Regions from separate parts of the Streptomyces sp. NPDC058274 genome, predicted to be linked through region 3. Evidence: riboswitches for the same ligand, from Rfam matches in the RefSeq annotation. Region 3 holds a riboswitch; each other region holds the start of a gene.
The links. A riboswitch is a leader RNA that binds a small molecule or an ion and turns the genes downstream of it on or off. The one in region 3 is predicted to bind cyclic di-AMP.

Region 1 (7,592 bases), on a different contig from region 3:
CCTGGCCGTCGTAGTTCGGCGAGAAGTCGACCGTGTTCTCTTCGATCGACTCCGTCATCAGGGAGGTCGCGTCGGCCATCCGGCACTCGGTGTACCGCATGGCGGCGGGCGGGTCGTCGTTGCCCAGCGAGCCGAAGTTGCCGTGGCCGTCGACCAGGGGCAGCCGCATCGAGAAGGGCTGGGCCAGGCGCACCAGGGCGTCGTAGATCGACGCGTCTCCGTGCGGGTGGAGCTTGCCCATGACCTCGCCGACGACGCGGGCGCACTTCACATAGCCGCGGTCGGGGCGCAGGCCCATCTCGTTCATCTGGTAGACGATGCGGCGGTGCACGGGCTTGAGGCCGTCACGGGCGTCCGGCAGGGCCCGGGAGTAGATGACCGAGTACGCGTACTCGAGGAAGGAGCCCTGCATCTCGTCGACGACGTCGATGTCGAGGATCCTCTCCTCGAAGTCGTCGGGCGGCGGGGTCTTCGTGCTGCGGCGGGCCATCGCTGCTGCGGCTCCTTCACCAACATGAACGGGATCTGACGCGCACCATTGTGGACCGCTCCACTGACAACGCGGACCACGACCCGTCCGTTCACGCTCCGGGCCGGCTCGTGCGCACGTCGTCACGGCGCGTCCGCAGCCCCGGTTCCCGTCGCCCTACGGCCCTTTCGGGCGTCCTGTTCCCGGCTTACGGAGGTCTCGCTCTCGGCGTACGAGGTGCGGGAACTTCGCCAGCCGTCTGCACGCTTGCATACAGTGGCAGGACCGGCAGGAATTCTGCAGTTTCCGCGATCGAAGGGACGTACATGCCCATGGGTCACACGGCCACAGCTGAGGCAGGCTCCGGAGGCCTGACAGCGACCGAGCACCGCCTGGCCAACGGCCTGCGCGTGGTGCTCTCCGAGGACCACCTGACCCCGGTCGCGGCGGTGTGCCTCTGGTACGACGTCGGCTCGCGCCACGAGGTCAAGGGGCGTACGGGGCTCGCTCACCTCTTCGAGCACCTGATGTTCCAGGGTTCGGGCCAGGTGAAGGGCAACGGCCACTTCGAGCTGGTCCAGGGCGCCGGCGGCTCGCTGAACGGGACGACCAGCTTCGAGCGCACGAACTACTTCGAGACCATGCCCACGCACCAGCTGGAGCTCGCGCTCTGGCTGGAGGCCGACCGCATGGGCTCGCTCCTCACCGCGCTCGACGAGGAGTCGATGGAGAACCAGCGGGACGTCGTCAAGAACGAGCGCAGGCAGCGCTACGACAACGTCCCCTACGGCACGGCCTTCGAGAAGCTGACCGCCCTCGCCTACCCGGAGGGCCACCCCTACCACCACACCCCGATCGGGTCGATGGCGGATCTGGACGCGGCCACCCTGGAGGACGCCCGCGCGTTCTTCCGCACCTACTACGCGCCCAACAACGCGGTCCTGTCGGTCGTCGGGGACATCGACCCGGAGCAGACCCTCGTCTGGATCGAGAAGTACTTCGGCTCCATCGCCGGGCACGACGGCAAGCCCGCGCCCCGCGACGGCTCCCTGCCGGAGGTCATCGGCGAGCAGCTGCGCGAGGTCCTCGAGGAGGAGGTCCCGGCGCGTGCGCTGATGGCCGCCTACCGCCTTCCGGAGGACGGCACGCGCGCGTGCGACGCGGCGGACCTCGCGCTGACGGTGATCGGCGGCGGCGAGTCGTCCCGCCTCTACAACCGGCTCGTACGCCGCGACCGTACGGCCGTCGCGGCCGGGTTCGGCCTGCTGCGGCTCGCCGGGGCGCCCTCTCTGGGGTGGCTCGACGTGAAGACGTCCGGTGACGTGGAGGTCCCGGTCATCGAGGCCGCGGTCGACGAGGAGCTCGCCCGGTTCGCCGCGGAGGGCCCCACGGCCGAGGAGATGGAGCGCGCCCAGGCCCAGTTGGAGCGCGAGTGGCTGGACCGGCTGGGCACGGTCGCGGGCCGCGCCGACGAACTGTGCCGGTACGCCGTCCTGTTCGGTGACCCCCAGCTCGCCCTGACCGCCGTACAGCGCGTGCTCGCCATCACCCCCGAAGAGGTGCAGGAGATCGCCAAGGCCCGGCTGCGCCCCGACAACCGCGCGGTGCTCGTGTACGAGCCGGTTTCCGCCGAAGAGGCGGAAGCCGCAGCGGCCGCCGAAGCCACCGACGAGGACGAGGAGTCGGCGAAGTGACCGAGCTCGCGAGCATGGAGTTCCACCCGCAGCCCCAGGCCGGCGAGGCCAGGCCGTGGGCGTTCCCGGCCCCCGGTCGCGGCGCGCTCGACAACGGCCTGACGGTGCTGCGCTGCCACCGCCCCGGTCAGCAGGTCGTCGCCGTCGAGGTACTCGTCGACGCGCCCCTGGAGGCCGAGCCGGCCGGACTCGACGGTGTGGGCACGATCATGGCCCGGGCCTTCTCCGAGGGCACCGACAAGCACTCCGCCGAGGAGTTCGCCGCCGAGCTGGAGCGCTGCGGCGCCACCCTCGACTCGCACGCCGACCACCCCGGGGTGCGCCTCTCCCTCGAAGTCCCCGTGTCGCGCCTGCCGAAGGCCCTCGGGCTGCTCGCCGACGCCCTGAGGGCACCGGCGTTCGACGACAGCGAGATCGAGCGCCTGGTCCGCAACCGGCTGGACGAGATCCCGCACGAGACCGCCAACCCGGCCCGCCGCGCCGCCAAGGAACTCTCCAAGGAGCTGTTCCCGGTCACCTCCCGCATGTCGCGCCCGCGCCAGGGCACCGAGGAGACCGTGCAGGCCATCGACTCGGCGGCCGTACGCGCCTTCTACGAGAAGCACGTTCGCCCTGCCACGGCCACCGCCGTGGTCGTCGGCGACCTCACGGGGGTCGATCTCGACGCGCTGCTCGCCGACACACTCGGCGCCTGGACCGGCTCGACCGCCGAACCGCGCCCGGTGCCGCCGGTGACCGCCGACGACCGGGGCCGCGTGATCATCGTCGACCGGCCCGGTGCCGTCCAGACGCAGCTGCTCATCGGCCGCGTCGGAGCCGACCGGCACGACCGCGTGTGGCCCGCCCAGGTGCTCGGCACGTACTGCCTCGGCGGCACCCTCACCTCGCGCCTGGACCGCGTCCTGCGCGAGGAGAAGGGATACACCTACGGCGTGCGGGCGTTCGGCCAGGTGCTGCGGTCCGCTCCCGACGGCACGGGCGCCGCGATGCTCGCCATCAGCGGCTCCGTGGACACGCCCAACACCGGCCCGGCGCTGGACGACCTCTGGAAGGTGCTGCGCACCCTCGCGGCGGAGGGCCTGACGGACGCCGAGCGCGATGTCGCCGTGCAGAACCTGGTGGGTGTCGCGCCCCTCAAGTTCGAGACGGCCGCGGCCGTGGCGAGCACGCTCGCGGACCAGGTCGAGCAGCACCTGCCGGACGACTACCAGTCGACGCTGTACCAGCAGCTCGCCGCCACGGGCACGGTGGAGGCCACCGCTGCCGCCGTGAGTGCCTTCCCGGTGGACCGGCTGGTGACCGTTCTCGTCGGTGACGCGGCACAGATCGCGGAGCCCGTCCGCGCCCTCGGGATCGGTGAAGTGAGCGTCGTGACCGCGGAGTAGAGCGACAACTCCCGGTGGGGCCCAGGTGACTGAAGAGTCGCCTGGGCCCCTCTTTGTCCGCACTTCGGATCCGACGTACCCGGACGCGCCCTCAATATGTCCGTATTGATGGGGTGATCATGCGTCTGCCCTGTGGCGTGCACTACAAAAGCCGTGTTCCGTTTGTCGATTGAAAGATGTCCCGTTTAGCGTCAGTCCGGCTGTTCGTCAGGCAGTGCGCCGCGCCCGCGGCACCGGACAGTCATCGCCGAGTCCCCGTACGGCGCGAGCCAGGGGAGCCGGGGACCCATCGAAGTCCCTGGGGTGAATCGGGCGCCCTTCCTGGAAGGGTCCCGTAGGAGACCTTCCTGCTCCGAACCCGTCAGCTAACCCGGTAGGCGAGAAGGAAGGAAAGGACCAGCCCCTTCATGGCGTTCACCCGTGCCACCGGGAAGCACCGTCGTCCGAGCCGGCTCACCCGCACGACCAAGAATGCCGCTGGCGTCGCTGTGCTCACCACCACCGGTGTCATCGGAACCCTGGCCGCTCCGGCACTCGCCGCGGACACTTCCGTAGAACAGACCGGGCTGACCCAGGCCATCACCATCGGCGACTCGGTCGCCGACCAGATCGACGCGCAGGCCGCCGCCCAGCAGCAGGCCGCCGACCAGGCCGCCGCCCTGAAGAAGGCCGAGGAGGCCGCCCGCAAGCGCGCCGCGGAGAAGGCCGAGAAGGAGCGAGAGGCCAAGGCCCGTGCCGCCCGTGCCGCCGAGCGCAAGCGCCTCAACACCTTCGTCTCGCCCATCACCGGCTCGTACGTCTCCACGGGCTACAAGACCGGCGGCAGCCTCTGGTCCTCCGGCAGCCACACCGGTGTGGACTTCCACGCCGCATCCGGCACCGCCGTCCACGCCGTGGGCTCCGGCACCGTCGTGACGGCCGGCTGGGGCGGCGCGTACGGCAACCAGATCGTCATCAAGATGCATGACGGTACGTACACCATGTACGGCCACCTGTCGTCCATCGGTGTCTCCGTGGGGCAGACGGTCACCCCGGGCCAGCAGATAGCCCTCTCCGGCTCGACCGGCAACACCACCGGGCCCCACCTCCACTTCGAGGCCCGCACGACGGCCGAGTACGGCTCGGACATGGACCCCGTCGCCTACCTCCGCTCGCACGGCGTGAACGTCTGACACAGGCCCGCGGGGCGCACGCACGCGTGCGCCCGGTCAACCGCGTATGGACTTCGAAGGCCCCGGCTCATAGAGCCGGGGCCTTCGCCGTTTCGAACGGTCCTCTGTCCAAAAAATATCCATGGATTCCGGTCCGCCATCGGAAATTCCGTCTCTCTGCAATAGAGTCACTGAACATGCGCCAATCGACGGCGTTTCGCGAGGATTAAGGCGGAGGTCCGCTCATGCGCATTCCGGCGCACTCGGTATGCACGGCGATCCGTGACGACATCGTCGCGGGTGTCTACGAGCGGGGCGGCCGACTCACCGAAGAACTGCTCGCGCGGCGCTACGGCGTCTCCCGCGTCCCCGTGCGCGAGGCGCTGCGCACCCTGGAGGCCGAGGGCTTCGTCGTCACCCGGCGGCACGCGGGCGCGTGCGTCGCGGAGCCGACCGAGCAGGAGGCCGCGGACCTGCTGGAGATGCGGATGCTCCTCGAGCCGCTGGGCGCCGCCCGGGCCGCGCAGCGCCGCACGGAAGCGCACCTCAAGGTGTTGCGGGGCCTGGTCAGACTGGGCCAGGAGCGGGCCAGGAGGGGCCACAGCGATGATCTGCGCTCCCTGGGGGGCTGGTTCCACGAAACGCTCGCGCAGGCGTCCGGCAGCCCCGCGCTGACGTCCACCCTCGCCCAGCTGCGGCACAAGATCGCCTGGATGTACGCGGTGGAGGCGCCCGCCAACCCGGCGGAGTCCTGGGCGGAGCACGGCGGGATCGTGGACGCCGTCGCGCGGGGCGACAGCGAGCGGGCACGGGCGATCACCGCGCTGCACACCGAGCGGGCGAGCGCGGCGCACCGGCTTCGTTTCCCCGGGCGCGGGGAGGCCGGCGACCGCCCGGACCGTGTGAGGACTTCGCAACATCCCGTAAACATGACGGGCCTGCGGCATTAACAAAAAGGCCGTATACAAATAGGGGTAATTCGCGGGGGATTATTTTTGCTGCCCGCAGAATGAAAAGGCCGAAGGGCTCGACCGGAATACCGGACGGGCCCTTCGATGGCGTTCGGGACAATCTCTTATGGGGCGTCGGTGGGCGCCACCATTTTGCGAGGAGCCCCGACTGCGCGCGGCCGTTTCCACCGGGGCCGGCCCGGCCCCGGTGCGAAGCCGGGCGTGCTCAGACGGTCTCGGGAAGCTCGTCGAGCCCCTCGGAGACCAGCTTGGCCAGACGGTCGAGCGCGGCGTCCGCACCCTCCGCGTCGGAGGCCAGGACGATCTCCTCGCCGCCCTGGGCGCCCAGGCCGAGGACCGCGAGCATCGACGCGGCGTTGACGGGGTTGCCGTCCGCCTTGGCGATCGTCACGGGGACGCCGGAGGCCGTGGCCGCCCGGACGAAGATGGAGGCGGGGCGGGCGTGGAGGCCCTCGGCCCAGCCGACGTTGACGCGGCGCTCAGCCATGCGATGCTGCCCTTCAGGTTTTTCAGGGTTGTCTAGACCAGTGTCCCATACCGTGAAGCGTGCCCGGAGCGGGCCTTGGACCCGGCACCGGGCGGACCTTCGACTCCCCGGGATACCCCCAGGATGTCTGTGCCGCACACCCCGCCGGTGCCCCCGGGGGGTGTGCGGCACCCCCAAGCCTGCCCCGCGCTGTTGTCGTACGCGAGCCGTAGTCTGGGGCGCATGCAGACCTCGTCGGCCCGGCACGAGTACCCCGCCCACTGGGAGGCCGACGTGGTGCTGCGCGACGGCGGTACGGCGCGCGTCCGGCCCATCACCGTCGACGACGCAGACCGCCTGGTCAGCTTCTACGAGCAGGTCTCGGACGAGTCGAAGTACTACCGCTTCTTCGCGCCCTACCCCCGGCTGTCCGCCAAGGACGTCCACCGCTTCACGCACCACGACTTCGTGGACCGGGTGGGCCTCGCGGCCACGATCGGCGGCGAGTTCATCGGCACCGTACGGTTCGACCGCATCAGCGCGGACGGCCGGCCCGCCTCGGCTCCGGCCGACGAGGCCGAGGTCGCCTTCCTCGTGCAGGACGCCCACCAGGGACGCGGCGTCGCCTCCACCCTCCTCGAACACATCGGGGCGGTGGCCCGGGAGCGCGGCATCCGGCGGTTCGCCGCCGAGGTGCTGCCCGCCAACAACAAGATGATCAAGGTGTTCACGGACGCCGGCTACACCCAGAAGCGCAGCTTCGAGGACGGCGTCGTCCGGCTGGAGTTCGACCTGGAGCCGACGGACCGCTCGCGTGCGGTGCAGTGGGCCCGGGAGCAGCGCGCCGAGGCGCGGTCCGTGCAGCGGCTGCTCGCGCCGGGCTCGGTGGCCGTGATCGGCGCGGGCCGCACGCCCGGCGGGGTGGGCCGCAGCGTCCTCGACAATCTCCGCGCCGCCGGTTTCACCGGGCGTCTGTACGCGGTGAACAGGGCCCTTGAGGAGAAGGAGCTCGCCGGGGTCCCTGCGCACCGCTCCGTCCGTGACATCGCCGAACCCGTCGACCTCGCCGTCGTCGCCGTGCCCGCACCGCTCGTTCCCGAGGTCGTCGCGGAGTGCGGTGAGCACGGGGTGCAGGGCCTCGTGGTCGTCTCCGCCGGGTACGCGGAAAGCGGTCCCGAGGGGCGCGAGCGCCAGCGCGAGCTGGTGCGCCAGGCGCGGACGTACGGCATGCGCATCATCGGGCCGAACGCGTTCGGGATCATCAACACCGCACCCGACGTGCGGCTCAACGCCTCGCTCGCACCGGAGATGCCGCCGCCCGGCCGGATCGGCCTGTTCGCGCAGTCGGGCGCGATCGGGATCGCGCTGCTGTCCCGGTTGCAGCGGCGCGGCGGCGGGGTCACGGGCGTGACCGGTGTGTCCACCTTCGTCTCGTCCGGCAACCGCGCGGACGTGT
Region 2 (7,592 bases), on a different contig from region 3:
ACGTGGTACTGCCACCTCTCCACGTACAAGGTGCCGTCGGGGACGGTCGTGAAGGCCGGCGACCCGATCGCCTTCTCCGGGAACTCCGGCAACTCGACCGGGCCGCACCTGCACTTCGAGGTCCGGCCCGCGGGCGGCTCGGCGATCGACCCGCTGCCGTGGCTCCGCAGCCACGGGCTGGACCCGACGTAAACCGACCCGCTGCCGTGGCTCCGCAGCCACGGGCGGGACTCGACGTAAACCGACCCGCTGCCATGGCCCGTAGCCACTCGCGGGGCCCGACGTAAACCGACCCGCTGCCATGGCCCGTAGCCACTCGCGGGGCCCGACCTAAGCCGCAGACTCCCAGCCCGCGCCCAGGTGACCTGGGTGCCCGCACGCCGGCGACCGGCCGGGGACCGGGCCGAGGAGCCCGGCCCGGTGCGGTGCGGTGCGGCCCGGTGCGGTGCCTACAGCTTCTCGACCGGCGCGTACCGCAGCAGCAGGCGCTTCGGCTTGGGCTCGCCGAAGTCGACCGTCGCCTCCGCGTTGGCGCCCGTGCCGTTGACGCCGACCACCGTGCCGAGGCCGAACTGGTCGTGGGTGACCCGGTCGCCGACGGCCAGTGAGACCACCGGCTTCTCGGCGATACCGCGGCGCGTCGCGAAGCCGGACGCACCCGAGGCCGCGGACCGCGAGCGCGACGAGGAGAGCGAGGCCGCCACGCCCGAAACGGGACCCGAGGACACGGGGCCCATGGACCCGGTGCGCTTCCAGTCCAGATGCGCGTCCGGGATCTCCTCCAGGAAGCGGGACGGCGGGTTGTACGAGGGCTGGCCCCAGGCACTGCGCATGGAGGACCGCGTCAGATAGAGGCGCTCCCGCGCGCGCGTGATGCCCACGTAGGCGAGGCGCCGCTCCTCTTCGAGCTCCTTGGTCTGGCCGAGCGCGCGCATGTGCGGGAAGACGCCGTCCTCCATGCCCGTCAGGAAGACGACCGGGAACTCGAGGCCCTTGGCGGTGTGCAGGGTCATCAGGGTGATGACTCCGTTGCCGTCCTCCTCGTCGGGGATCTGGTCGGAGTCGGCGACGAGCGCGACTCGCTCCAGGAACTGGGAGAGGCCGCCCGGCGTCTCGCCCTCACCGGTCTCCTGCTCGAACTCCAGGGCCACCGCGGCGAGTTCCTGGAGGTTCTCGATACGGGTCTCGTCCTGCGGGTCGGTGGATGCCTGCAACTCGGCGAGATAGCCGGTGCGTTCGAGTACCGCCTCCAGGACCGTGGCCGGGCCGGCGCCCGACTCCACGATCGTCCGCAGGTCCTCCATCAGAGTGTTGAACCGCTTCACGGCGTTCGTCGAGCGGGACGCCATCCCGTACGCCTCGTCGACGCGGCGCAGCGCCTGCGGGAAGCTGATCTTCTCGCGCTGCGAGAGCGCGTCGATCATGGCCTCGGCGCGGTCGCCGATGCCGCGCTTGGGCACGTTCAGGATGCGGCGCAGCGGGACCGTGTCCTCCGGGTTCGACAGCACGCGCAGATACGCGAGGACGTCCCGGACCTCCTTGCGCTCGTAGAAGCGGACGCCGCCGACGACCTTGTAGGGCAGGCCGACGCGGATGAAGATCTCTTCGAAGACACGGGACTGGGCGTTCGTACGGTAGAAGACCGCGACGTCGCCGGCCTTGGCGTCGCCCGCGTCGGTGAGACGGTCTATTTCCTCGGCGACGAACTGCGCCTCGTCGTGCTCCGTGTCGGCGACATAGCCGGTGATCCGCGCGCCCGCGCCCGCGTTGGTCCACAGGTTCTTGGGGCGGCGGCTCTCGTTGCGCTCGATGACCGCGTTCGCGGCGCTGAGGATCGTCTGCGTGGAGCGGTAGTTCTGCTCCAGGAGGATCGTCGTCGCGTCCGGGTAGTCCTCCTCGAACTGGAGGATGTTGCGGATGGTCGCGCCGCGGAAGGCGTAGATCGACTGGTCGGCGTCACCCACCACGCACAGCTCGGCGGGCCCGAGGTCTCCCTCGCCGGGCGGCACGTCCTCGGGGCGGTCGCCGCCGGAGGGGCCGACGAGCTCGCGGACCAGCGCGTACTGCGCGTGGTTGGTGTCCTGGTACTCGTCGACCAGGACGTGGCGGAAGCGGCGGCGGTAGTGCTCGGCGACGTCCGGGAAGGCGCGGAGCAGATTGACCGTCGTCATGATCAGGTCGTCGAAGTCCAGGGCGTTCGCCTCGCGCAGCCGGGACTGGTACATCGCGTACGCCTGGGCGAGCGTCTTCTCGAAGCCGTCCGTGGCCTGCGCCGCGAAGTCCTCCTCGTCGATCAGCTCGTTCTTCAGGTTCGAGATCTTGGCGCTGAAGGACTTCGGCGGGAAGCGCTTGGGGTCGAGGTCCAGATCGCGGCAGACCAGGGCCATGAGGCGCTTGGAATCGGCCGCGTCGTAGATCGAGAAGGAGGAGGTGAAGCCGAGCTTCTTGCTCTCCCGCCGCAGGATGCGGACGCAGGCGCTGTGGAAGGTCATCACCCACATCGCGTTCGCCCGCGGACCGACGAGGTGCTCGACGCGCTCCTTCATCTCGCCCGCGGCCTTGTTCGTGAACGTGATCGCGAGGATCTGGCCGGGGTGGACATGGCGCTCGCCCAGCAGATACGCGATCCGGTGCGTGAGCACGCGCGTCTTGCCGGAGCCGGCGCCGGCCACGATGAGCAGCGGGGAGCCGGCGTGCACCACGGCCGCGCGCTGGTTCTCGTTCAGCCCGTCCAGGAGCGTGGCCGGGTCGACCACGGGGCGTGGGGCGCCGTCGCGGTAATACCCTCCCCCGCTCCCGGCTTCGCCCGAGCGGGATCCCGATCGGCTCGGCGGCACGTCGAAACGGCCGCCGAACAGGTCGTCCGGAAGCGGCTCGGCCGTCCCGTCCTCGGGCGGCGGCGGGGGCTCTTCCTCGTGGGCCGCGGAGGGCTTGAGGTCCGCCAGGAAGCTGTCGTCAAAGAGGCTGCTCATCGCTCTCCGAGTCTAGGCCGACCCACTGACACCCCGCGGCCACCCCGGAAATCCGGCCGGTTTCCCGAAGCGGGGCGGGCCGGCGGCCGGCCTCTTCCGAAGCCTCCCCCGCCCCCCTCGCCATCCGTAACGTACTGACTCTGCACAGTGAGCGGCCTCGGACGGCCGCCCGTACGAGGCCGGACGGCGGTCGGTTACCCGGCGGCGGGCGGCGGTGCGTCACCCGTCGGCGGCGGGCGGCGGGCTGCGGGCTGCGGGCTGCGGGCTGCGGGCTGCGGGCTGCGGGCTGCGGGCTGCGGGCTGCGGGCTGCGGGCTGCGGGCTGCGGGCTGCGGGCTGCGAACGACGAACGACGAGCGGCGAACGACTAGCGGCGAACGACGGCGGGGGAATCCCTCACCCCGGACAACTCGCCCTAGACCCCTCCGGATTGACCGAGTGGGTCGGCGACCATGGCGAAGGTCACGAAAATGTATCGGGCATATCGCCCATCAACCTTCACAGAAGTCACACGAGTTGGCTAACGTGCCGGTCAGGCCGCCCGACCCTCACCGGCGAACATCGCCGGGCCGGCGCGGCCTCCGCTGAGTCCGGTGCGCCCCCGCGGCAGCCGGAGCCGGGGACCCAATCGATCCCGGGGTGAATCGGTCCAACCGCCTTGTCGGGCCAGGACCGTAGGGCAACCCTTCCGAACCGTCCGCCCGAACCCGACAGCTAACTCGGTAAGCGGATGATGGAAGGAGTCGCCTCTCTTGGCGTCGCATCGCAAATGGCGTCCTACGGGTACGGGCATAGCGGGCATACGGACCCCCGGCCTCGCCACGGCGGCCCTCACCTCCGTGGCTCTGCTCTCGCAGACGGCGAACGCCGCGCCGTCGGCCGACCCCAAGCCCAGCCTGGAAGAGGTCGAGAAGAAGGTCAACGACCTCTACCACCAGGCCGAGGCCGCCACCGAGAAGTACAACGGGGCCAAGGAGAAGACCTCCAAGCAGCGCAAGCGCGTCGACACCCTCCTCGACGACGTGGCCCAGCGCACGGAGAAGCTCAACTCCGCGCGGGACGAGCTGGGCACGTTCGCCGCGGCCCAGTACCGCACCGGGGCCGCCGCCCCCGACACCGCGAGTCTCCTGCTGGCCGACAACCCGCAGGACTACTTCGACCAGACCCAGCTGATGAGCCGGCTGACCAGCCGCCAGAAGCAGGCCGTCGACGATTACGCCACCGAGCAGGCCGCGACGACGAAGAAGCGCCAGGAGGCCTCCGAGAGCCTCCAGGCACTGTCCACGTCGCAGACGACGCTGAAGTCGACCAAGGCCCAGGTCCAGCAGAAGCTCTCCGACGCCCGAGAGCTGCTGTCGAAGCTGACCGCCGCGGAGAAGGCGCGGCTCGCGGCGATCGAGGAGAAGCAGCGGGCGGAGGCCAAGCGCAAGGCCGAGGAGCTGGCCCGCAAGCAGGCCGCCGAACAGAAGCAGCGCCGGCAGGAGGCACCCCAGCAGGGCAGCGGCTCGGCCGGCCCCGGCACCTCCACCGACGCCGCCTACGCGACGAAGACCGCCAAGGCCATCGCCTTCGCCCGCGCCCAGGTCGGCAAGCCGTACGTCTGGGGCGCGACCGGCCCGGGCTCGTACGACTGCTCCGGCCTCACCCTCGCCGCCTGGAAGGCCGCCGGCGTCACCCTCCCCCGTACCACCTGGGACCAGGTCAAGGCGGGCACCACGGTCCCCGTCTCCGACATCAAGCCCGGCGACCTCGTCTTCTTCTACGACGACCTCAGCCACGTCGGCCTCTACATCGGCAACGGCATGATGATCCACGCCCCGAAGCCCGGCGCGTACGTCCGCGAGGAGTCGATCTACTACGCGGGCGACACGATGCCGATCCACAGCGTGGTACGGCCGGCGTGACGCCGTAAGGCGTGGCGAGGTCGTGACGTTGTGACGCGTGACGTTGTGACGCGTGACGTTGTGAAGCGCGATGCTGTGACGCCTCCGGGGGCGCGTTTCTGACTGTGCGCGCCGGCTTGGGCGGCCTGCGCGCCGGGCGTGTGCCTCATGGCATACGCAACCGGGGGCGCACGAGACGAGAGGGCGGCGCGGGACCAGTCGTCCGGGCGCGCGGGGAATCGTGCACGCCGGCGTACGGGCGGGCGTGCGCAAAGCGTGCGGGCGCGCGCGGCGGCAGCGCCCGGCATGGGCATGCGGGGCGCGCGTGGGCAGGCAGGCGCGCGGGCGTGCGTGAGCCGTTCAGGCGCGCGGGCGTGCGCGAGGCGTGCAGGCGCGCGTGGGCACGCGGGCGCGGGTGGGCACGCGGGCGCGGGTGGGCAAGGCGGGCGTGCGGGCGGTTTTCGCGCTCCGCGCGCTCGCGCCCTGCGCGCCCCGCGTGCGAGAGACGCGCAGCTCCCTAGCATCGGCCGCATGCCAGGCGCCTCCCCCCTCCTCACCTGGTGGGCGCAGCGCCCGCCCGCCGCCGGTGCCGCCGTGATGGCGACCGGCATCCTCTCGATCGGGCTGCACCTGACCGGTTACGAGACCCTGTCCCGGATCGCGCTGGTCCTGGCCTGCGCGGCCTGGCTGGCGCTGGCCGGGGACTTCGTGGCACGGCTCGTACGGGAACGGGAGCGGTGGCTGGCGGAGGCGGGGACGCCGGCCGCGCTGACCGCGGTCGCGGCGACCACGGTGCTGGGGGCGCGTTTCTCGGCGCTCGGGTGGCAGGGCGTCGCCGAGGCGCTGCTCGCGCTGGCTGCCGTGCTCTGGCCGGGGCTGCTCGTCCTGGTCGTACGGCACTGGGGACCTCGTATGCCCGGAGCCGTGTTCCTCGGTTGTGTTGCCACGCAGGGGCTCGCCGTACTCGCGGCGGCGCTCGCGGTGGCGGTGGGGAGCGCGTGGCTCTCTCATGCGGCGCTCGTGCTGTTCTGGCTGGGGCTCGTGTTCTACGCGGCCGGGCTGTGGCACTTCGATCCCCGGCAGGTCGCCCACGGCGCCGGGGACCACTGGGTGGCGGGCGGGGCACTGGCGATCTCGGCGCTGGCCGGCTCGAAGCTCGTCACCGCGGGGCAGGCGGGCCTGTCTTTGTCGGGCCATGGTGGCCCGTTCCTGTGGAGCGAGGGCGACAACAGCGTCCTGCGGACCGTGACCGTCGCGCTGCTCGTGCTCGATCTGGCCTGGTACTGCGTCCTGGCGGTGGCGGAACTGCGGTGGCCGCGCCCCCGTTACGACGTACGGCGCTGGGCGAGCGTCTTCCCGATGGGGATGACGGCGGTGGCGACGCTGTCCGTGTCGGCCGCCGTGGAGGTGCCGTGGCTGCGCGGGCCCGGACAGGTGCTGCTGTGGATCGCGGTGGCGGCCTGGCTGGCGGTCGCGGCGCAGGCCGTCCACTCGGCCCGCGCGGGCCGTTCCGGCTGACGGAGCCGCGCGTTCTCACATGCCGCCGTTCCGGCTGCCGAAGCCGCGCGCTCTCACATGCCGGACGATCTCAGGTCCAGAGCAACGACCTCAAGTCCAGAGCACCGGCCTCAAGTCCAGAGCACCGGCCTCAAGTCCAGAGCACCGGCCTCAAGTCCAGAGCACCGGCCTCAGGTCCAGAGGACCGCGATGAAGATGTTCGCCGTGGTCAGCAGGCCCACCAGCCCGAACGCGCCCTTCTCGACCTTCTCCTCGTCCCGCTTCACATAGACGAGCCCCAGGATCACGATCAGCAGGGCCAGCTTCACGCCGAGCTTGATGTTGTTGAGCGAGTTGTCGTCGGCCTGGTTCAGGCCGACCAGCACGAACCCCGTCACCAGCATGGTGAGCGCGCCATGCAGCATCGCGGGGACGAACCGGGCCGTGCCCCGGCCCATCGCCTTCATCTGGGTGAGAAACCCGCCGAGGAGGGAGGCGATCCCGATGATGTGCAGGCCGACGAAGAGATGGATGAGTACGTCCATGGAGCCGGAGCCTAACCGGGGTGCCCGGAGCCGCCTTTCACCGGCCCTGGGTTGACACCCGGCACTCGGCTTTTCACCGGACCTCAGTTGGCATAGACCCTCCTCGGGGTCGACCACCCCCGGGCGGGCGCCTCCCTCGACCCACAGCACCGGTCTCCCGGCCCATAGCACCCGCACCCGCCCGGCTGTCCGGAAACCGCCGTTTCGGTCAGCGCCACGCGTCAAGTCGGCGGCGGCCGGCCGGGATCACGGTCACATACGGACACCCGTCGACTCACTCGCGCCACTTCCGTACATAGCGTTACCGACCCATCACTCTCAGGTTTAGCGTCCTCCCCCAGGTGACCGGCTTCCCACCACCGCCCGGGCCAGGGGCGGCCGTCGGCCACCACCGCCAGGAAGGAATCCGGCGGCGGCCCGCTCCCCCTGTGCGGGACGCCGCCGGACGCGTAGCCGGACGACCTCGCTCCGGCGGTCGTACGGAACGAAAGTCTCTTGGGTCGTACGGAACGTAAGTCTCTTGGAAGGATGTGGGCCCTCGTGGCAGCGCACCGCAAGCCCAGACAGCGCTCGCTCGGCGGCAACACTGCACGCACCGCCGTCACCATCGCCCTGGCAGGCGCGGCGACGGCAACCGGTTTCGAGGGCACGGGGCACGCCGAGCCCCAGCTCTCTCCGGCGCAGGTCAAGGCCAAG
Region 3 (7,592 bases):
TCGCCGCCAGCGTCAGATAGCCGCCGGTCAGCGCCTTGCCCACACACATCACGTCCGGCGTGACGCCCGCGTGCTCCGCCGCGAACAGCGCGCCCGTACGCCCGAACCCGCTCGCGATCTCGTCGAAGACGAGCAGCACGTCGTGCGCGTCACACGCCTCGCGCAGCACGCGCAGATACGCGGGGGAGTGGAACCGCATCCCGCCCGCCCCCTGCACCACGGGCTCCACGATCACCGCGGCCAGTTCGTCGGCGTGCCGCTCGATCAGCTCGCGCAGCTCGTCGGCGTACGACTCCTCGTACTCGGCCGGCGGCGGCCCCGCGAACACCTGCCGCTGGAGCACGCCCTGCCACAGCCCGTGCATCCCGCCCTCGGGATCGCACACGGACATCGGCTGCCAGGTGTCCCCGTGGTAGCCGCCGCGCCAGGTCAGCAGCCGCTGCTTGCCCGGACGGCCCAGCGAACGCCAGTGCTGCAGACACATCTTGACGGCGACCTCGACCGACACCGACCCGGAGTCGGCGAGGAAGACATGCTCCAGGCCCTCGGGCGAGATGTCGACAAGGCGCTTCGCGAGCCGTACGGCGGGTTCATGGGTGAGCCCGCCGAACATGACGTGGCTCATGCGCTCCAGCTGGGAGCGCACCGCGTCATTGAGTACCGGGTGGTTGTAGCCGTGGATCGCCGACCACCACGACGACATGCCGTCGATCAACTCGCCCGAGCCGTCGCCCATCCGCAGCCGCACCCCGCTCGCCGACTCCACGACGAGCGGCTCCTGCCGGCCCGGCATCGGACCGTACGGGTGCCACACATGGCGCCGGTCGAGGTCGAGCAGCTCGCGCACGGACAGGTCAGGCATTGGGCGCGAGTTCCGTCCCGGCGCCGCGACGGCGTACGGCGACGAGATCCGTACGCGCCTCGTTCACCTGCGGCGCGGCGGTGGACCCGCAGACCCCGCCGTCCTCGTGGGAGCAGCCCGCCCCCTCGTGCGACCCGCATCCGGCGCCTTCGCCGGACCCGCATCCCGCGCTCGCGTGCGAGCCGCGGCCGGCGCCCGCCGGGACCCGGTGCTCCGGAAGCGTCACCTCGCCCGCTCCCTCCACCTCGAACCCGGCGTCCGCGATCATGTCCAGGTCCGCCTTGCCGGCCTGCCCCTCACTCGTGAGGTAGTCGCCGAGGAAGATCGAGTTGGCCAGGTGCAGCGCCAGCGGCTGCATGCTGCGCAGATGGACCTCACGGCCGCCCGCGATCCGGACCTCGGCGTCCGGGCAGACGAACCGGACCATCGCCAGGATCCGCAGACACCGCTGAGGCGTCAGATTCCACTCCTTGGCGAGCGGAGTGCCCTCGAACGGGATCAGGAAGTTCACCGGGACGGAGTCGGGGTCGAGGGCGCGCAGCGCGTAGACGACGTCGACCAGGTCCTCGTCGCTCTCGCCCATGCCCGCGATCAGACCGGAGCAGGCGGACAGGCCGGCCGCGTGCGCCTTCTGGACCGTGTCCACCCGGTCGGCGTACGTGTGCGTGGTCGTGATGTCCCCGTACGTCCCCTCGGACGTGTTCAGGTTGTGGTTGTACGCGTCCGCGCCCGCCTCGCGCAGCCGCTCGGCCTGGCCGTCGGAGAGCAGGCCGAGGCAGGCACACACCTCGACGGCCTCGTTCTGGTCCTTGATCGCCTTGATGGTGTCCGAGACCCGGTCGACGTCCCGGTCCGTCGGACCGCGCCCGCTGGCCACGAGACAGACCCGCTTGGCGCCCCCGGCCAGCCCCGCCGCCGCGGCCTGCGAGGCCTCGTCGGGCTTCAGCCAGGTGTACTTCAGGATCTCGGCCTTCGACCCCAGGCGCTGCGAACAGTACGAGCAGTCCTCGGGGCACAGGCCCGACTTGAGGTTCACCAGATAGTTGAGTTTCACCCGTCGGCCGAACCAGTGCCGGCGCAGCCTGCCCGCCGCGGCCACCACGTCGAGCAGCTCGTCGTCGGACGTGGCCAGCACGGCCAGCGCTTCGTCCCGGCTCGGCAGTTCGCGCCGAAGCCCCTTCTCCACCAGCGTGTTCAGCAGGTCCATGAGGCACGATCCTGGCCTATCCGGCGGCTCCGGGCCAAGGAGAGTTTGCACAACAGAGACGGTTCGACGTGTGGGTATTGCCACATCCTGGGTGCCCGGCAGGACGGCTAGGGTCTGTGCACTGCCTACAAAACGACACCAGGGCCCGGAGGCGCCAGCATGGCCGGATCGCCGTTCTCGTGGATCGACGAGCAGGCGCACCAGCGGCGCCGGACCGGCCTGGTCCGCACGCTGCGCCCGCGCCCCGCCGACTCCCCGCTGCTGGATCTCGCGAGCAACGACTACCTCGGTCTCGCGCGGCACCCCGAGATCACCGGGGCAGCCGCGGAGGCCGCGCACCGCTGGGGAGGCGGCGCCACCGGCTCACGGCTCGTCACCGGCACCACGGAGCTGCACGGCGAACTCGAACGCGAGCTCGCCGGTTTCTGCGGCTTCGAGTCCGCGCTGGTCTTCTCCTCCGGATACGCCGCCAACCTCGCCGCGGTCACCGCGCTCGCGCCGCACGGCTCCCTGGTCGTCTCCGACGCGGGCAACCACGCGTCGCTGATCGACGGCTGCCGGCTGGCCCGCGGGACGACGCAGGTCGTGGCGCACGCCGATCCGGACGCCGTACGCAAGGCGCTGGGCACCCACCAGGGGACCGCGATCGCCGTGTCCGACACGGTCTTCTCGGTGGACGGGGACGCGGCGCCGCTCGCCGGGCTCGCCGCTGCCTGCCGGGAGTACGGCGCGGGACTCGTCGTCGACGACGCGCACGGACTCGGGGTGCTCGGCGACGGCGGACGGGGTGCCGCGCAGGCGGCGGGTCTCGCGGGCGACCCCGACACCGTTGTGACGGTCACGCTCTCCAAGTCGCTCGGCAGCCAGGGCGGTGCGGTCCTGGGTCCCGCGCCGGTCATCGACCACCTGGTCAACGCGGCCCGGACGTTCATCTTCGACACCGGTCTCGCCCCGGCAGCGGCGGGCGCTGCCCTCGCGGCGCTGCGCCTGCTGCGCCGTGAGCCGGAGCGCGCGACACGGGCCAGGGAGGTGGCGACGGCCCTGCACACCCGTCTGACGGCCGAGGGCCTGGAGGCGGTACGACCGGACGCCGCGGTCGTCTCCGTGCGGGCGCCGTCCCCCGAGCGGGCCGTGCGGTGGGCGGCCGACTGCCGTACGGCGGGAATCGCCGTCGGCTGCTTCCGGCCGCCCTCCGTGCCCGACGGCATCTCCCGGCTGCGGCTGACCGCCCGCGCGGATCTCACCGACGGGCAGATCGACCACGCCGTACGCGTGATCAGCCGTACGAGGTGAATGACGTGAACGGGTCGAACAGCTCGGGGGTCAGCTCAGCGCGGCGATGAAACCCTCCCAGGCGGCAGGGGCGAAGAGCAGGGCGGGTCCCGCCTCGTTCTTCGAGTCACGGACGGCGACCAGCCCGGCCCACGGGCCCGGTCCTGGTCGCGCGGTCTCGACACAGTTGTTCATTCCGGTGCTGCGGCTGCTGCGCAGCCAGCGCACGCCGTGCAGAGAAGTACTGGAAGCTACGTACCGAGGCATTGCGGACATGGTGCCTCCTTACGCGCCGTCACGTATCGCGGCGATGTAGTCCAACGAGTCCTTGGGCGAAAGGGCGTGGAACTGAAGGGCGTTGAAGGCCTCGCTGTAGGCCTGGAGGTCTTCTTTCCGTTCGAGGTAGAGGCTACTCGTCATGTGGTCAAGAACAACTACGTCCAGATCAGTTGTGTTCGGAAATGAGAAGATAACGAAAGGCCCGCTGATGCCGATATGGGCTCCGGCGGCGAACGGCAGCACCTGAAGCCGCACGTGAGGAAGGTGCGCCGCCGCCAGCAGCCGCGCCAGCTGCCGTTCCATCACCTCCGGGCCGCCGACCGTCCGGCGCAGCACCGCCTCGTCGAGCACGGCGGTCAGCTCCAGCGGCGGATTCGAACGCAGCACGTCCTGCCGGGCCAGCCGTACTTCGACCAGCGCGTCCAACTTGCGCTCCTCCAGGCCGTCGACGGCGGCCCGGGTCACCGCACGGGCGTACTCACGCGTCTGCAACAGCCCCGGCACCACGGAGGTCTCCAGCGTGCGCATTCCGCTGGCCTGCGACTCCAGACTGATGAAGTCGCGGTACGTGGGCGGCAGTACACCGCGGTAGGCGTGCCACCAGTGATGGCGGCCGTTTCCCTCGGAGCCTGCCAACCCGACGAGTAACTCGCGCAGTTCGGGGTCCACCACGCGGTACGCGTCGAGCAGCAGACAGACGTCGGCCGGCTTCACTCCGCTGATGCCGGTCTCGATACGGCTCACCTTGGACTGGTGCCAGCCGACCAGGCGGGCCGCCTCGCCACTGGTGAGGCCCGCCGCGGCGCGCAGGCCGCGCAGCTCGGCGCCGAGCTTGCGGCGCCGCACCGCTGGACCGTGTTGCATGGCCGTCTCCTTCCGCCCGGCACGCGGCTGTCACGGCGACGGTAGAGGATGAGCAGGGGGCCCGCCCAAATACGGTCGGTCGTCGGAGAGTTCACCGCTTCGAGCGACAGATATATGCATATCTCCGTGGATCGCCACCCGTGACCCCCGCAGTGATGGCAATCTGGCGCGAAGCACCAAGTCCGGGACCGTACTCGAACCATCCGCTCCGTGTCGGACTCCGGTCCCGTGGGAAAGGGACGACGTCGCCATGGCAGATCACCAGGAAGCATCCGTCACTCTGCCGAGCGATCCCGCCTCGGTCTCCGCGGCCCGAAAATACGTCGCCACCGTGCTGGCCGAGTGGGGCCTGCCGGGCGACACGGACATCGCCGACACCGTGCGCCTGATCGTGTCCGAACTCGCCACCAACGCCGTCCAGCACACGTTCGGGCAGTCGCCCACCTTCACGGTGGACCTCTGTCTCGACCGTGACGAGCATCTGCGCATCGGCGTCACCGACAGCCATCCGCGCTTCCCGAAACGCCTGCCCGCGGCCGTCCAGCAGGACAACGGGCGGGGCATGGTCATCATCCGCTGGCTGACCGCCGAGTACGGAGGCAAGCTGACTGTCCGGCCCACCCGGGAGGGCGGCAAGACGGTCGCGATCCAACTGCCGTGGTCGCTCCCCGCAGAGCCGGTGACGGCGGGCCAGCAGGAGCCTTGACGCGGCGGCCGTGCTACGAGGGTCCGCGAGCGTGTGCGTCCCGTACGGGTGCGCTGCGGCGCCACGGGGCCGGAAGCACCTGGATCGCCGGACACCAGGACCGCAACGACACGTCCGTACGCCCGTATGGGTGACGTGACGTCCCTTGCATGACCGGTGAAGGCGCGGCCGGCGCGCTCAGGGGCTGCTGCGCGCTCTGTGGGCGCTGTCCGGCCCGAGCTCAAGGGCGGGGTCGCCGCGAGGCGTCGTCGGCCCTCCGGGGGGTGACGGCACGGGCCGTCACCCCCCGGAGGCGGATCAGCCGACCCGGCCGTACCAGACGCTCTTCGTCCAGATCTTCTGGAGCTTCACGACCTCTCCGGTCTTCGGGGAGTGCCAGATCCGTCCCTTCCCGGCGTAGATGCCGACGTGGTAGACGTTCCGGCCCGAGTGGAAGAACACGAGGTCTCCGGCCTTGCGGTGCGAGGCCGAGACGTGGTGGCTCTTGTTGTACTGCGCCGCGGCCGTACGAGGCAGCTTCTTGCCCGCCTTCTTGTACGAGTAGAGCGTGAGCCCGGAGCAGTCGAAGCGACGCGGTCCCGTGGCTCCGTACTTGTACGGGGAGCCCTTCTTGGAGGCCGCGATCTGGAGTGCCTTCGTCGCAGGTGTGGCCGCTGCGGCGTCGGATGCGACGCCCGGAACCACGAGGCTGCCGCCCACGGCGGCGATGGTGAGAGCCGAGGCCGTACCGGCCCTGGTCCACAGCGACGGGACACGATTGAGCGCAGTCATGCGCAACCCTTCGTCAGCCGCCTGTGAAGGATGACCTGTCGGATTCGGGCTGGCGAAGTTGCCCGGCCGCTGCTGCGGCTTCACCCCAAGGGCTGCTCGGAACGACTGTTCCGGCGACCCGTCGTGCTTGGGTCCTCCACTCCTGCCGATCCACTCCTGTCGACCGGTCATCCGGGCGGCGGCAGGACTCGGCGTCCGCCCGGATCGCCCCGCCGCTTTGGCGGGGTCTTGTCGTCGGAAGGGATCTTCACCCATGGATGTCTGAAAAACCGAACGGAACCGGGGATTTGTGGGGTTACTCACCACTCACCCGTTCGGGTGGACACCCCCTGTTTCGAACGGGGGTTGGGGGTGCCGACCAGCCCCGCACCTGCGGCGGAATGCCTCATTCCGCCCGGACTGTACGCGCGTTGCGCAAGTCGTGAGGGCCCTCGAAGGGGGGCCTGTCTACGCCATTGGGGGGTACACCGTTTGGTGCGTTTGTGTCCTGGTCCGGACACCTCGCCGGGCGCTCGCACTTGGCCGGCGAGGGTGTGGGCGCGTCAGATCTGCGCGTCGGGCGGCACGGTGACGCGAGCCGCCCGGCGCTCGCCGTCCAGAACGCGCAGTGCGCGCGCCAGCGTCGGCGCGTGCACCTCGCTCTCGCCGCGCTGGTGCATCAGCGTGAGCGCGTCGCGCAGCGCCGTCGCCTTGCTCACCAGCGCCTGGGCGGCCCGCAGTCCGCGATAGGTGTCCCCGGGGCGGGCGGGGTTGATCCGGCCGAGCAGGTCGACCACGTCGAGGTAACGGTCGATCAACTCGGCCTCGGCGCGCGTCAGTGCGGGCAGCGGGGGCAATTCGGGTGGGAGCATCGGCAGTTCACCTCTCGCCGGGCGCGGTGCGCGAGACCTTGCGGCTCGCGATGATGCGGTCCACCAGTCCGTACGCCACCGCCGCCGGCGCGTCCAGAATCCTGTCCCGCTCGATGTCCGCGGCGACCCGCTCGGGGCTCTGCCCCGTGTGCCGCGCGAGCATCTCCTCCAGCATTGTGCGGGTGCGCACCAACTCCTCGGCCTGGATGGCCAGATCACTCGCCTGACCGTGGATCGGTTCGGGGATCGAGGGCTGGTGGAGGAGGACGCGCGCACCCGGCAGTGCGGAGCGTTTGCCCGGTGTGCCCCCGGCCAGCACCACGGCCGCGGCCGACGCCGCCTGGCCGAGGCAGACCGTCTCGACGTCGCAGGTGACGAACTGCATCGTGTCGTAGATCGCCGTCATCGCACTGAACGAGCCGCCGGGGGAGTTGATGTACAGCGAGATGTCCCGGTCCGGGGCCAGATATTCGAGGTGCATGAACTGGGCCATCACGTCGTTCGCCGACGTGTCGTCGATCGGTGTCCCGAGGAACACGATCCGCTCGTCGAGCAGCTTCGAGTACGGATCCAGCGTCCGGTGTCCCACCGCGGTGCGTTCGGTGAACTCGGGCAGGACATAGCGGGCGGACGGGCTGTCCATGGCGCACGCCTCCTTGATCGACTGATCGACGTCTGTAAAAAATGTACAGGACGTACGCTCGTCGTCCGTGGGGTCCTCGCTGACAGCGAAATCACGGCCGGGTGGGGTGCTCGACGGGACCCTTGCCCGCGGTCGTT
Region 4 (7,592 bases), on a different contig from region 3:
CCAGGTAGTCGAAAGGCAGCTCGTACGCCTCGCCCACGAGGGGGGCGATCGTGGCGACCTTGCGGTCCTGGTCGATGGTGGTCACGCGGCCGGTGAGAACTTCCGCCTTGGGCAGCACGCGTCGCAGCGGGACGACGACGTGCCGAGGCGAAATGCTGCCGGCGGCGGCTTCGGGGAGGAAGGGCTGGTAGGTCATGTACGACCGGGGGTCGACGACCGTGACGGTCGCCTCGCCGTAGCGCATCTTCTTGAGGATGCGCCGAGCTGCGTACAGGCCTACGTACCCACCGCCTACTACGAGGATCCTGGGACGCTCCGTGGTGCTCATGCCATCGAGTATCCACCTGCATCTGGGGGGTCGCTCGTGCGCCCCTTCACAAGCTTGGGTGGGGCCTCTGCTACACTGCGCGGCTCACGTGACCCAGGTCATGCCCGCGGCGGGGAACCAGCGTGCCGCGCGGACCGTTGTCAACACCGCGTGAGCTGCCGCTCCGGCCCTTCGGACCCGCTGGACCAGGCCCTCGTTTCACACCCCCGAAACACCCCCGGAACACCCCCGCGGGTACCCCTGAAGGCCTATGGGGGCACCGGGAGGGGCTCATGGACCGAAATCCGCGCCCAACAGGGCTGATTTCCTTGTGAAGAACTTCACGAACTTTCCCGACGGCACGTCACCGAGGGGGTCCCCAAGGCCCCTCGGGCGCGCTCATACGTTATATGACCTGCTCAGCCGAGGGCTACCAATGGGTAGCAAAGGTCGGTTCCGAAGCAGTCCCGATCGCTTCCGCAGCGCCCTGCGGGCACCGGCGTCGGCCGCTCAGGCCCTCGCCCCCTGCGCCTCTTCCGCGGCCCGGTAGGCGATGCCGTCGAGGATGTCGTGCTCGCTGACGACGACCTCGCGGGCCCCGGTCCGCTCCATGATCGCGAGGAGTACGAGGGCTCCGGCGGCGATGACGTCCACGCGGCCGGGGTGCATCGAGGGGATGGCCGACCGCTCGGCGTGCGTCGAGGCGAGCAGCCAGTCGCTGATCTCGCGGACCCGGTCGAGGGTGACCCGGGAGTGGTGGATCACCGTGGAGTCGTACGCGGGGAGCTCCAGGGCGATCGCCGCGACCGTGGTGACCGAGCCGGCGAGGCCGACCAGGGTGCGGGCCTCGCGCAGCGGGACCGTCCGCTCGGCGAGGTCCAGCGCGGCCTCGATGTCGGTGCGCACGGCCTCGATCTGCGCGGCCGTGGGCGGGTCGGTGACCACCCCGTCGTGCACGAGATGCCGCTCGGTCATCCGTACGCAGCCGATGTCGACCGACCGCGCGGCGCGCACGTGGTCCTCCCCGACGACCAGTTCCGTGGAACCGCCGCCGATGTCCACCACCAGGTAGGGCTTGTCCAGGTCGTCCCGCCCGGTCAGCTCCCTGGTCGCACCGGTGAAGGAGAACTCCGCCTCCTCGTCGCCCGTGATGACCTCCGGCTCGACGCCGAGGATGTCCAGGACCCCTCGTACGAACTCGTCGCGGTTCTCCGCGTCGCGGGAGGCGGAGGTGGCGACGAAGCGGATCCGCTCGGCGCCGTGCTCCTTGATGACCGCCGCGTACTCACGGCAGGCGGCGAAGGTCCGCTCCAGCGCCTCGGGCGCGAGCCGTCCCGTCCGGTCGACGTCCTGGCCGAGCCGGACGATGGTCATCCGGCGGTCCAGGTCGACGAGTTCACCGGTCGCCGGGTCCGCGTCCGCGACGAGCAGACGGATCGAGTTGGTACCGCAGTCGATGGCGGCGACCCTGGTCATGCGTTCGGTCTCCTGTCGTGATGGATTTCGCCCCGGCCCGTCCCTGGGGGCTCCGCCCCGGACCCCGCTCCTCAGACGCCGGAGGGGCCGGAAACGGGCGGGCGGCTCCGGAGGGGGTCAGCTCTCGCCGGCCGGCACGACACACGCGCCCTTGCGCCACCACTCCGGCAGCAGCGCGATCGCCTCGTCGCCGAGGGGGTTCACACCGGGGCCAGCGGCCAGCGAGTGCGCCACGAGCACATGCAGGCACTTCACCCGGTCCGGCATGCCTCCCGCGCTCGGGAAGCCCTCCAGGACCTCGATGGAGTCGCGGCGGGCGATGTAGTCCTCGTGGGCGGCACGATAGGCCGCGGCCAGCTCGGGGTCGGTCGCCAGCCGGTCCGTCATCTCCTTCATGACGCCGTTCGCCTCGAGGGTGCCGATCGCCGACGCGGCGCGCGGACACGTCAGGTAGTACGTCGTCGGGAACGGCGTGCCGTCGGGGAGCCGGGGGGCCGTCTCCACCACGTCGGGCTGACCGCAGGGGCAGCGGTGCACGATCGCACGCAGTCCGCGCGGCGGCCGGCCGAGCTGCTGCTTGAAGGCCTCGACGTCCGCGTCGGTCGGCTCGGTGCGCGGGGTGTGCGGCGGAGGGGTTTCCATGCCTGTGCTTTTGTCTCTCTAGTCAGTTCAGTGGTCGGAGCGGGTGAGCGGCCGGGGCGCCGGCCCGCTCACCGGGCGGCGCGGTCGGACTTGTCCACACCGTCCCAGACGTTGGCGTACCAGGGACGGGCGGCCGCCCCCTGGTCGGCGCGGGACTGCTTCGCGGCGTCCGGGTCGATCACGATGTAGCCGGTCTCGCCCGGCATCACATAGTGCAGCCGCAGCCGGATCTGCTGCTCGGCGTACGCGTCGTCCTGCCAGCGTGCCTTGAGGTCGCGCAGCTGCTCGACCCGCTCCCTGGCCTGGTCCTGCTGCCGCTCCAGGTCGGCGACCTCGGCGCGCTGGGACACGTACTGCCTTATCGGGTACGCCAGGGCCACGATCAGGGAGCAGAGGACGAGCGCCAGGAGCGCCGCCCGGCTGGTGAGCCGGGAGCGGCGGGCCTGGCGCTTGGTCTGCGAGCGGTAGACCCGGGCCGCGGTCTGCTCACCGAGCGCCCGCAGCCTGGTCGCGGTGGAGAACCGGTCCCGGTCCTTCACGGCCATGAATCCCGCCTCCCCGGAACAAGCCCGTCACGTGCGTACGTCCCCGCACACGGTACGGGACCGAGTACGGGGACGTACGTACGACGCTTCCTACGCGGCTGAGGCTCAACCCTTGCTGTGCTTACTGGTTCGCGGAGCGAAACCGCGGGAAGGCGCTACGGCCGGCGTACACCGCGGCGTCGTCGAGGATCTCCTCGATGCGCAGCAGCTGGTTGTACTTGGCGACGCGGTCCGAGCGGGCCGGGGCGCCGGTCTTGATCTGGCCGCAGTTCACGGCGACCGCGAGGTCGGCGATGGTGACGTCCTCGGTCTCGCCGGAGCGGTGGGACATCATGCACTTGAAGCCGTTGCGCTGGGCCAGCTCGACGGCGTCCAGCGTCTCGGTCAGCGAACCGATCTGGTTGACCTTGACGAGCAGGGCGTTGGCGGAGCCCTCCTCGATGCCGCGGGCCAGGCGCTCCGGGTTGGTGACGAAGAGGTCGTCGCCGACGATCTGGACCTTGTCGCCCAGCTTGTCGGTGATGACCTTCCAGCCCGCCCAGTCGTCCTCGTACAGCGGGTCCTCGATGGAGACGAGCGGGTACGCGGAGACGAGCTCCTCGTAGTACTCGGTCATCTCGGCGGCCGAGCGGGACTTGCCCTCGAACTCGTACTTGCCGTCCTTGTAGAACTCGGACGCGGCGACGTCGAGCGCGAGCGCGATCTGCTCACCGGGGATGTAGCCGGCCTGCTTGATGGCCTCGACGATGAGGTCGAGGGCGGCGCGGTTGGACTCCAGGTTCGGGGCGAAGCCGCCCTCGTCGCCGAGGCCGGTGGACAGGCCCTTGGTCTTCAGCACCTTCTTGAGGGTGTGGTAGACCTCGGCGCCCCAGCGCAGCGCCTCGGAGAAGGACTCCGCGCCGATCGGGGCGATCATGAACTCCTGGATGTCCACGTTCGAGTCGGCGTGCGAGCCGCCGTTCAGGATGTTCATCATCGGGACGGGCAGCAGGTGCGCGTTCGGACCGCCCAGGTAGCGGAAGAGCGGCAGGTCGCTGGCCTCGGAGGCGGCGTGCGCGACGGCGAGGGAGACGCCGAGGATGGCGTTGGCGCCGAGCGAGCCCTTGTTGTCGGTGGCGTCCAGGTCGAACATCGCCTGGTCGATCAGCCGCTGCTCGGTGGCGTCGTAACCGACGAGCTCCGGGCCGATCTGCTCGATGACGGCGAGGACGGCCTTCTCGACACCCTTGCCGCCGTAGCGGTTGGGGTCACCGTCACGCAGCTCGATGGCCTCGAAGGCTCCGGTGGAGGCGCCGGACGGGACGGCGGCACGACCCGTGCTGCCGTCGTCGAGGCCGACCTCGACCTCGACGGTGGGGTTGCCTCGCGAGTCGAGGATTTCCCGGGCTACGACGACGTCGATGGACGGCACGAGCATCTCCTTCTTGGATGTGACGCGGGTACGCGGGGCCGCTCGGCCCCCCAAGCACGGAGCCGCGGTCGGCTCCGCGACATGAGCCTAACCGGCTCGGGGCGATCGGCCAGCCGGTCGACCAACCCATGGACGGAACCGAGAGTAAATTGTTTCCGAACGGAACAAAAACCTGCCCCCTACAAGAATGCGACCCCCGGACACGAAAAAGCCCCGCCCCGGTGCGTACGGGGGAGAACGCACCGGGGCGGGGCAGCCCGTGGGGGACGGGGGGCCCTCACGTGACCTCCACGATGGAGGTCACGGATGTGAGGGCGCTGTGGTTCAGCTGCGAGCTTCCCCAGCCTCGCGACCGGTCCGCCGGCCGGCCGGGGGGCTGTTTCGGCTCAGGGGTGTCAGCTCAGGTGGAGCTGCTGGCCCGGGAAGATGAAGTCGGCGTCGTCGACGATGTCCTTGTTCAGCTTGAACACCTTCTGCCAGCCGCCCTTGACGTTCTTCTTCTCGGCGATCGAGCTGAGGGTGTCACCCTTGACGACCTTGTACTCGCCGTCGCCCTTCTTGACCTTCTTGCCGGTCGGGGTCTCGACGGTCTTCTTGGCCGCGGGACGCTCCTGCGAGCGGGAGGCGCGCTGCTCCTGCGACTGGGTGCTCTGCTGCTGCGAGGGGGTCGTGCTCTGCGAGCTGCCCGAGTTCGACGGGGAGGCGCCGGACAGGCCGGTGCCGCAGGTCGGCCAGGCACCCTTGCCCTGCGCGGCGAGGACCTTCTCGCCGACGGCGATCTGCTGGGACTTGGAGGCCTGGTCGGCGGTGGAGGCGTACGAGGTACCGCCGTACGCGGCCCAGGTGGAGGACGAGAACTGCAGACCGCCGTAGTAGCCGTTGCCGGTGTTGATGGACCAGTTGCCGCCGGACTCGCACTGGGCGACGGTGTCCCACTCGGAGGTGGAGGCGGCGGAGGCGTTGCCGGCCGCCATCAGGGGGGCGGCGATGGCGACGCCGGTGACGCCGGCGAGCGTGGCGACACGGGTGGCCTTGGACGGGCGACGGTGCTTGCCCTTGCTGGAAAGCAGCATGAAGTGATCCCCTCACCGACGCCTGCGAGGTGAGCTGTCGGGTTCGGGCCGAGTGAGTTGCCCGGCCGCGCACTCTTCAGTGCGCGGCTTAACCCCAAGCCGTCCCGGTCAACTGTCCGGTGCGGCACTTACCTTGGGTCCCCCGCTCCTGCCTACGGCGCTTGAAGCGACGACTGTTCCCGTACGGCCGCTGGCAGGATTCGGCGTTGCGACCATCGGGGCCCGCTGTGGCGAGCGGTCACGACCGTAGACACGCGACCGACGGAATTTCAAAGACGATCAGGGCTTCTGAGACCCTTGTCTCATCTCGCCAAACCGGACATTACACGTCGAATCATGACGTGAACTGCCGCTGATTTGTACCCGATTCGCCAGCTGACAGCTACTTAGTCACTACCGAGCTCAAGGCTCTGACCGGGCAGGATGAGGTCGGGGTCGGCGCCGACCGACTTCTTGTTGTCGGCGTAGAGCTCGGACCATCCGCCCTGGAGGTCAAGGGAGTCGGCGATGGTCCAGAGACTGTCGCCGGGGCGGACGGTGTAGGAGCCGTCGGCGGCGTCACGGGCCGCACCGGAGTCGCGTGAGGCATGCCGCCCGGCCGCCCCCACGTCGCGCCCGTCGGACGAGCCGTTCGCATCGCTGCCGTCGGCGCTGTCACCGCGGTGGCGCCCCGAGCCGGCCGCGCCGGTCCCGGTCGCGTCGGTCGCCTCCGAAGAGTCGCCACTCTGCCCGGACTTGTCTGAGTCGTCACCCTTTGCCGTACCGGCGTCCGTGCTCGCCTCATCCGAGCTGCCGCTCGAACCCGAGGAGGCGTCGGACTTCGTCGAGTTTTCAGCCGAATCCGAAGAAGCGCCAGAAGAGGACGAATCGGGCGAGGGGGACTCGGACGGAGAGGAACTGGAGGAATCGGCCGGCGAGGAGTCGAGCGAACCCGACGTGCCGGACGAGTCCGTCGACCCGGACCCGTCGGACGACGAGGAGTCGCCCGCCACCCCCGTGTCGACCTCGACCGAGCCGGAGTCCTTGCTGAGCCCGGAGAGCGGCCCACAGGTGGGCCAGACGGCCAGACCCTCGCCGTCGAGGACCTTCTCGGCGACGGCGATCTGCTGGGAGCGGCTGGCCTGGTCGGCGCTCGGCGCGTACGCGAGACCGCCGTACTTCTCCCAGTTCTCCTGGGTCAGCTGCAACCCGCCGTAGTACCCGTTGCCGTCGTCCGCGCTCCACGTACCGCCGCTCTCGCATTCCGCGACCCGGTCCCACGTGGTGCCGTCGGCCGCGCTCGCGCCGGTGGCGCCGAGCAAGGGGATCGCGATGGCCGACCCGGTCACTCCTGCCGCGACGAGGAGGGCCGGAGCCTGACGGGGGCGACGGTGACGACCGTTCCCGGAGAGCATGCGGTTGCCTTTCGGTGACAGCAGTGAGGGGCGCGACGAAAGATCCATCGCGCTGATGCGTGAACGTAGCCGCACTCGAACGCTTGTCACAAGTCGATGCAGCGTAGATCACGTGAAGATCACATCTTTGACGGTGTGTCAGCTTTCGATCGGTCCGTGTGTCTGTCACCTGCGTGTGAGCCGGCTGTTGGCGGGGGTGCGGATCGGGGGGTGCGCTGCCGTCGGGGGGAGGTGCGTTGCCGTTGGGGGGCATGCGTTGCCGTTGAGGGCGGGCGGCTTGTGGCGGGGGCGGGTTGACTTGTGGTGGGGCGGGCGGCTTGTGGCGGGGGCGGGTTGACTTGTGGTGGGGCGGGCGGCTTGTGGTGGGGGCGCTGGGGAAAGGCTCGCGCGCCGTGCGAGTGGGGCGCGGGCCTGGGTGGGGGGCGTGTTGGTGAGGGGTGCGTGTTGGTGAGGGGCGTGTTGGTGAGGGGTGCGTGTTGGTGGGGGGCGCGCTGGTGAGGGGCGCGTGTTGGTGGGGGGCGTGTTGGTGAGGGGTGCGTTGGTGGGGGGCGCGCGCCCCAGGGCGGGCCGCGGGGCGGCTAGTGGCGAGCGCGCGCCCTCTGCGCGACTCGCGCGCCCCTCAGCACGGCGCGCGCTCGATGGTGCGGCGCGCGCCTAGGCGCGGGGCGTGAACTGCACCGGGAGCGTGCGGAGTCCGCGCATGATGAGACCGCCGCGCCAGCGCAAATCGGCGGGGTCCGCCGC

Region 1: linked by a shared signal. The riboswitch ahead of ACFVYF_RS32320 (M23 family metallopeptidase) and the one ahead of ACFVYF_RS12665 (C40 family peptidase) in region 3 are both predicted to bind cyclic di-AMP.
Region 2: linked by a shared signal. The riboswitch ahead of ACFVYF_RS27870 (NlpC/P60 family protein) and the one ahead of ACFVYF_RS12665 (C40 family peptidase) in region 3 are both predicted to bind cyclic di-AMP.
Region 4: linked by a shared signal. The riboswitch ahead of ACFVYF_RS11615 (transglycosylase family protein) and the one ahead of ACFVYF_RS12665 (C40 family peptidase) in region 3 are both predicted to bind cyclic di-AMP.

The regions. Positions count from the first base shown of each region.
Region 1 is NZ_JBHVXW010000022.1:125,271-132,862, forward strand. It holds gene ACFVYF_RS32305 (DNA topoisomerase (ATP-hydrolyzing) subunit A) at 1-490, opposite strand, end outside; gene ACFVYF_RS32310 (M16 family metallopeptidase) at 796-2,163, shown strand; gene ACFVYF_RS32315 (M16 family metallopeptidase) at 2,160-3,548, shown strand; cyclic di-AMP (ydaO/yuaA leader) riboswitch at 3,784-3,943, shown strand; gene ACFVYF_RS32320 (M23 family metallopeptidase) at 3,956-4,720, shown strand; gene ACFVYF_RS32325 (GntR family transcriptional regulator) at 4,945-5,649, shown strand; gene ACFVYF_RS32330 (HPr family phosphocarrier protein) at 5,876-6,157, opposite strand; gene ACFVYF_RS32335 (GNAT family N-acetyltransferase) at 6,380-7,592, shown strand, end outside.
Region 2 is NZ_JBHVXW010000017.1:38,949-46,540, reverse strand. It holds gene ACFVYF_RS27880 (M23 family metallopeptidase) at 1-192, shown strand, start outside; gene pcrA (DNA helicase PcrA) at 450-2,972, opposite strand; cyclic di-AMP (ydaO/yuaA leader) riboswitch at 3,544-3,716, shown strand; gene ACFVYF_RS27870 (NlpC/P60 family protein) at 3,724-4,875, shown strand; gene ACFVYF_RS27865 (tellurite resistance/C4-dicarboxylate transporter family protein) at 5,386-6,372, shown strand; gene ACFVYF_RS27860 (hypothetical protein) at 6,543-6,896, opposite strand; gene ACFVYF_RS27855 (NlpC/P60 family protein) at 7,437-7,592, shown strand, end outside.
Region 3 is NZ_JBHVXW010000005.1:118,272-125,863, forward strand. It holds gene ACFVYF_RS12635 (adenosylmethionine--8-amino-7-oxononanoate transaminase) at 1-862, opposite strand, end outside; gene bioB (biotin synthase BioB) at 855-2,069, opposite strand; gene ACFVYF_RS12645 (8-amino-7-oxononanoate synthase) at 2,229-3,362, shown strand; gene ACFVYF_RS12650 (DUF397 domain-containing protein) at 3,393-3,617, opposite strand; gene ACFVYF_RS12655 (helix-turn-helix domain-containing protein) at 3,627-4,484, opposite strand; gene ACFVYF_RS12660 (ATP-binding protein) at 4,735-5,190, shown strand; gene ACFVYF_RS12665 (C40 family peptidase) at 5,488-5,961, opposite strand; cyclic di-AMP (ydaO/yuaA leader) riboswitch at 5,965-6,165, opposite strand; gene ACFVYF_RS12670 (hypothetical protein) at 6,504-6,812, opposite strand; gene ACFVYF_RS12675 (ATP-dependent Clp protease proteolytic subunit) at 6,820-7,455, opposite strand.
Region 4 is NZ_JBHVXW010000004.1:393,971-401,562, reverse strand. It holds gene ACFVYF_RS11640 (NAD(P)/FAD-dependent oxidoreductase) at 1-328, opposite strand, end outside; gene ACFVYF_RS11635 (exopolyphosphatase) at 818-1,783, opposite strand; gene ACFVYF_RS11630 (DUF501 domain-containing protein) at 1,901-2,425, opposite strand; gene ACFVYF_RS11625 (septum formation initiator family protein) at 2,494-2,970, opposite strand; gene eno (phosphopyruvate hydratase) at 3,092-4,387, opposite strand; gene ACFVYF_RS11615 (transglycosylase family protein) at 4,777-5,454, opposite strand; cyclic di-AMP (ydaO/yuaA leader) riboswitch at 5,459-5,624, opposite strand; gene ACFVYF_RS11610 (transglycosylase family protein) at 5,841-6,848, opposite strand; gene ACFVYF_RS11605 (cytochrome P450) at 7,503-7,592, opposite strand, start outside.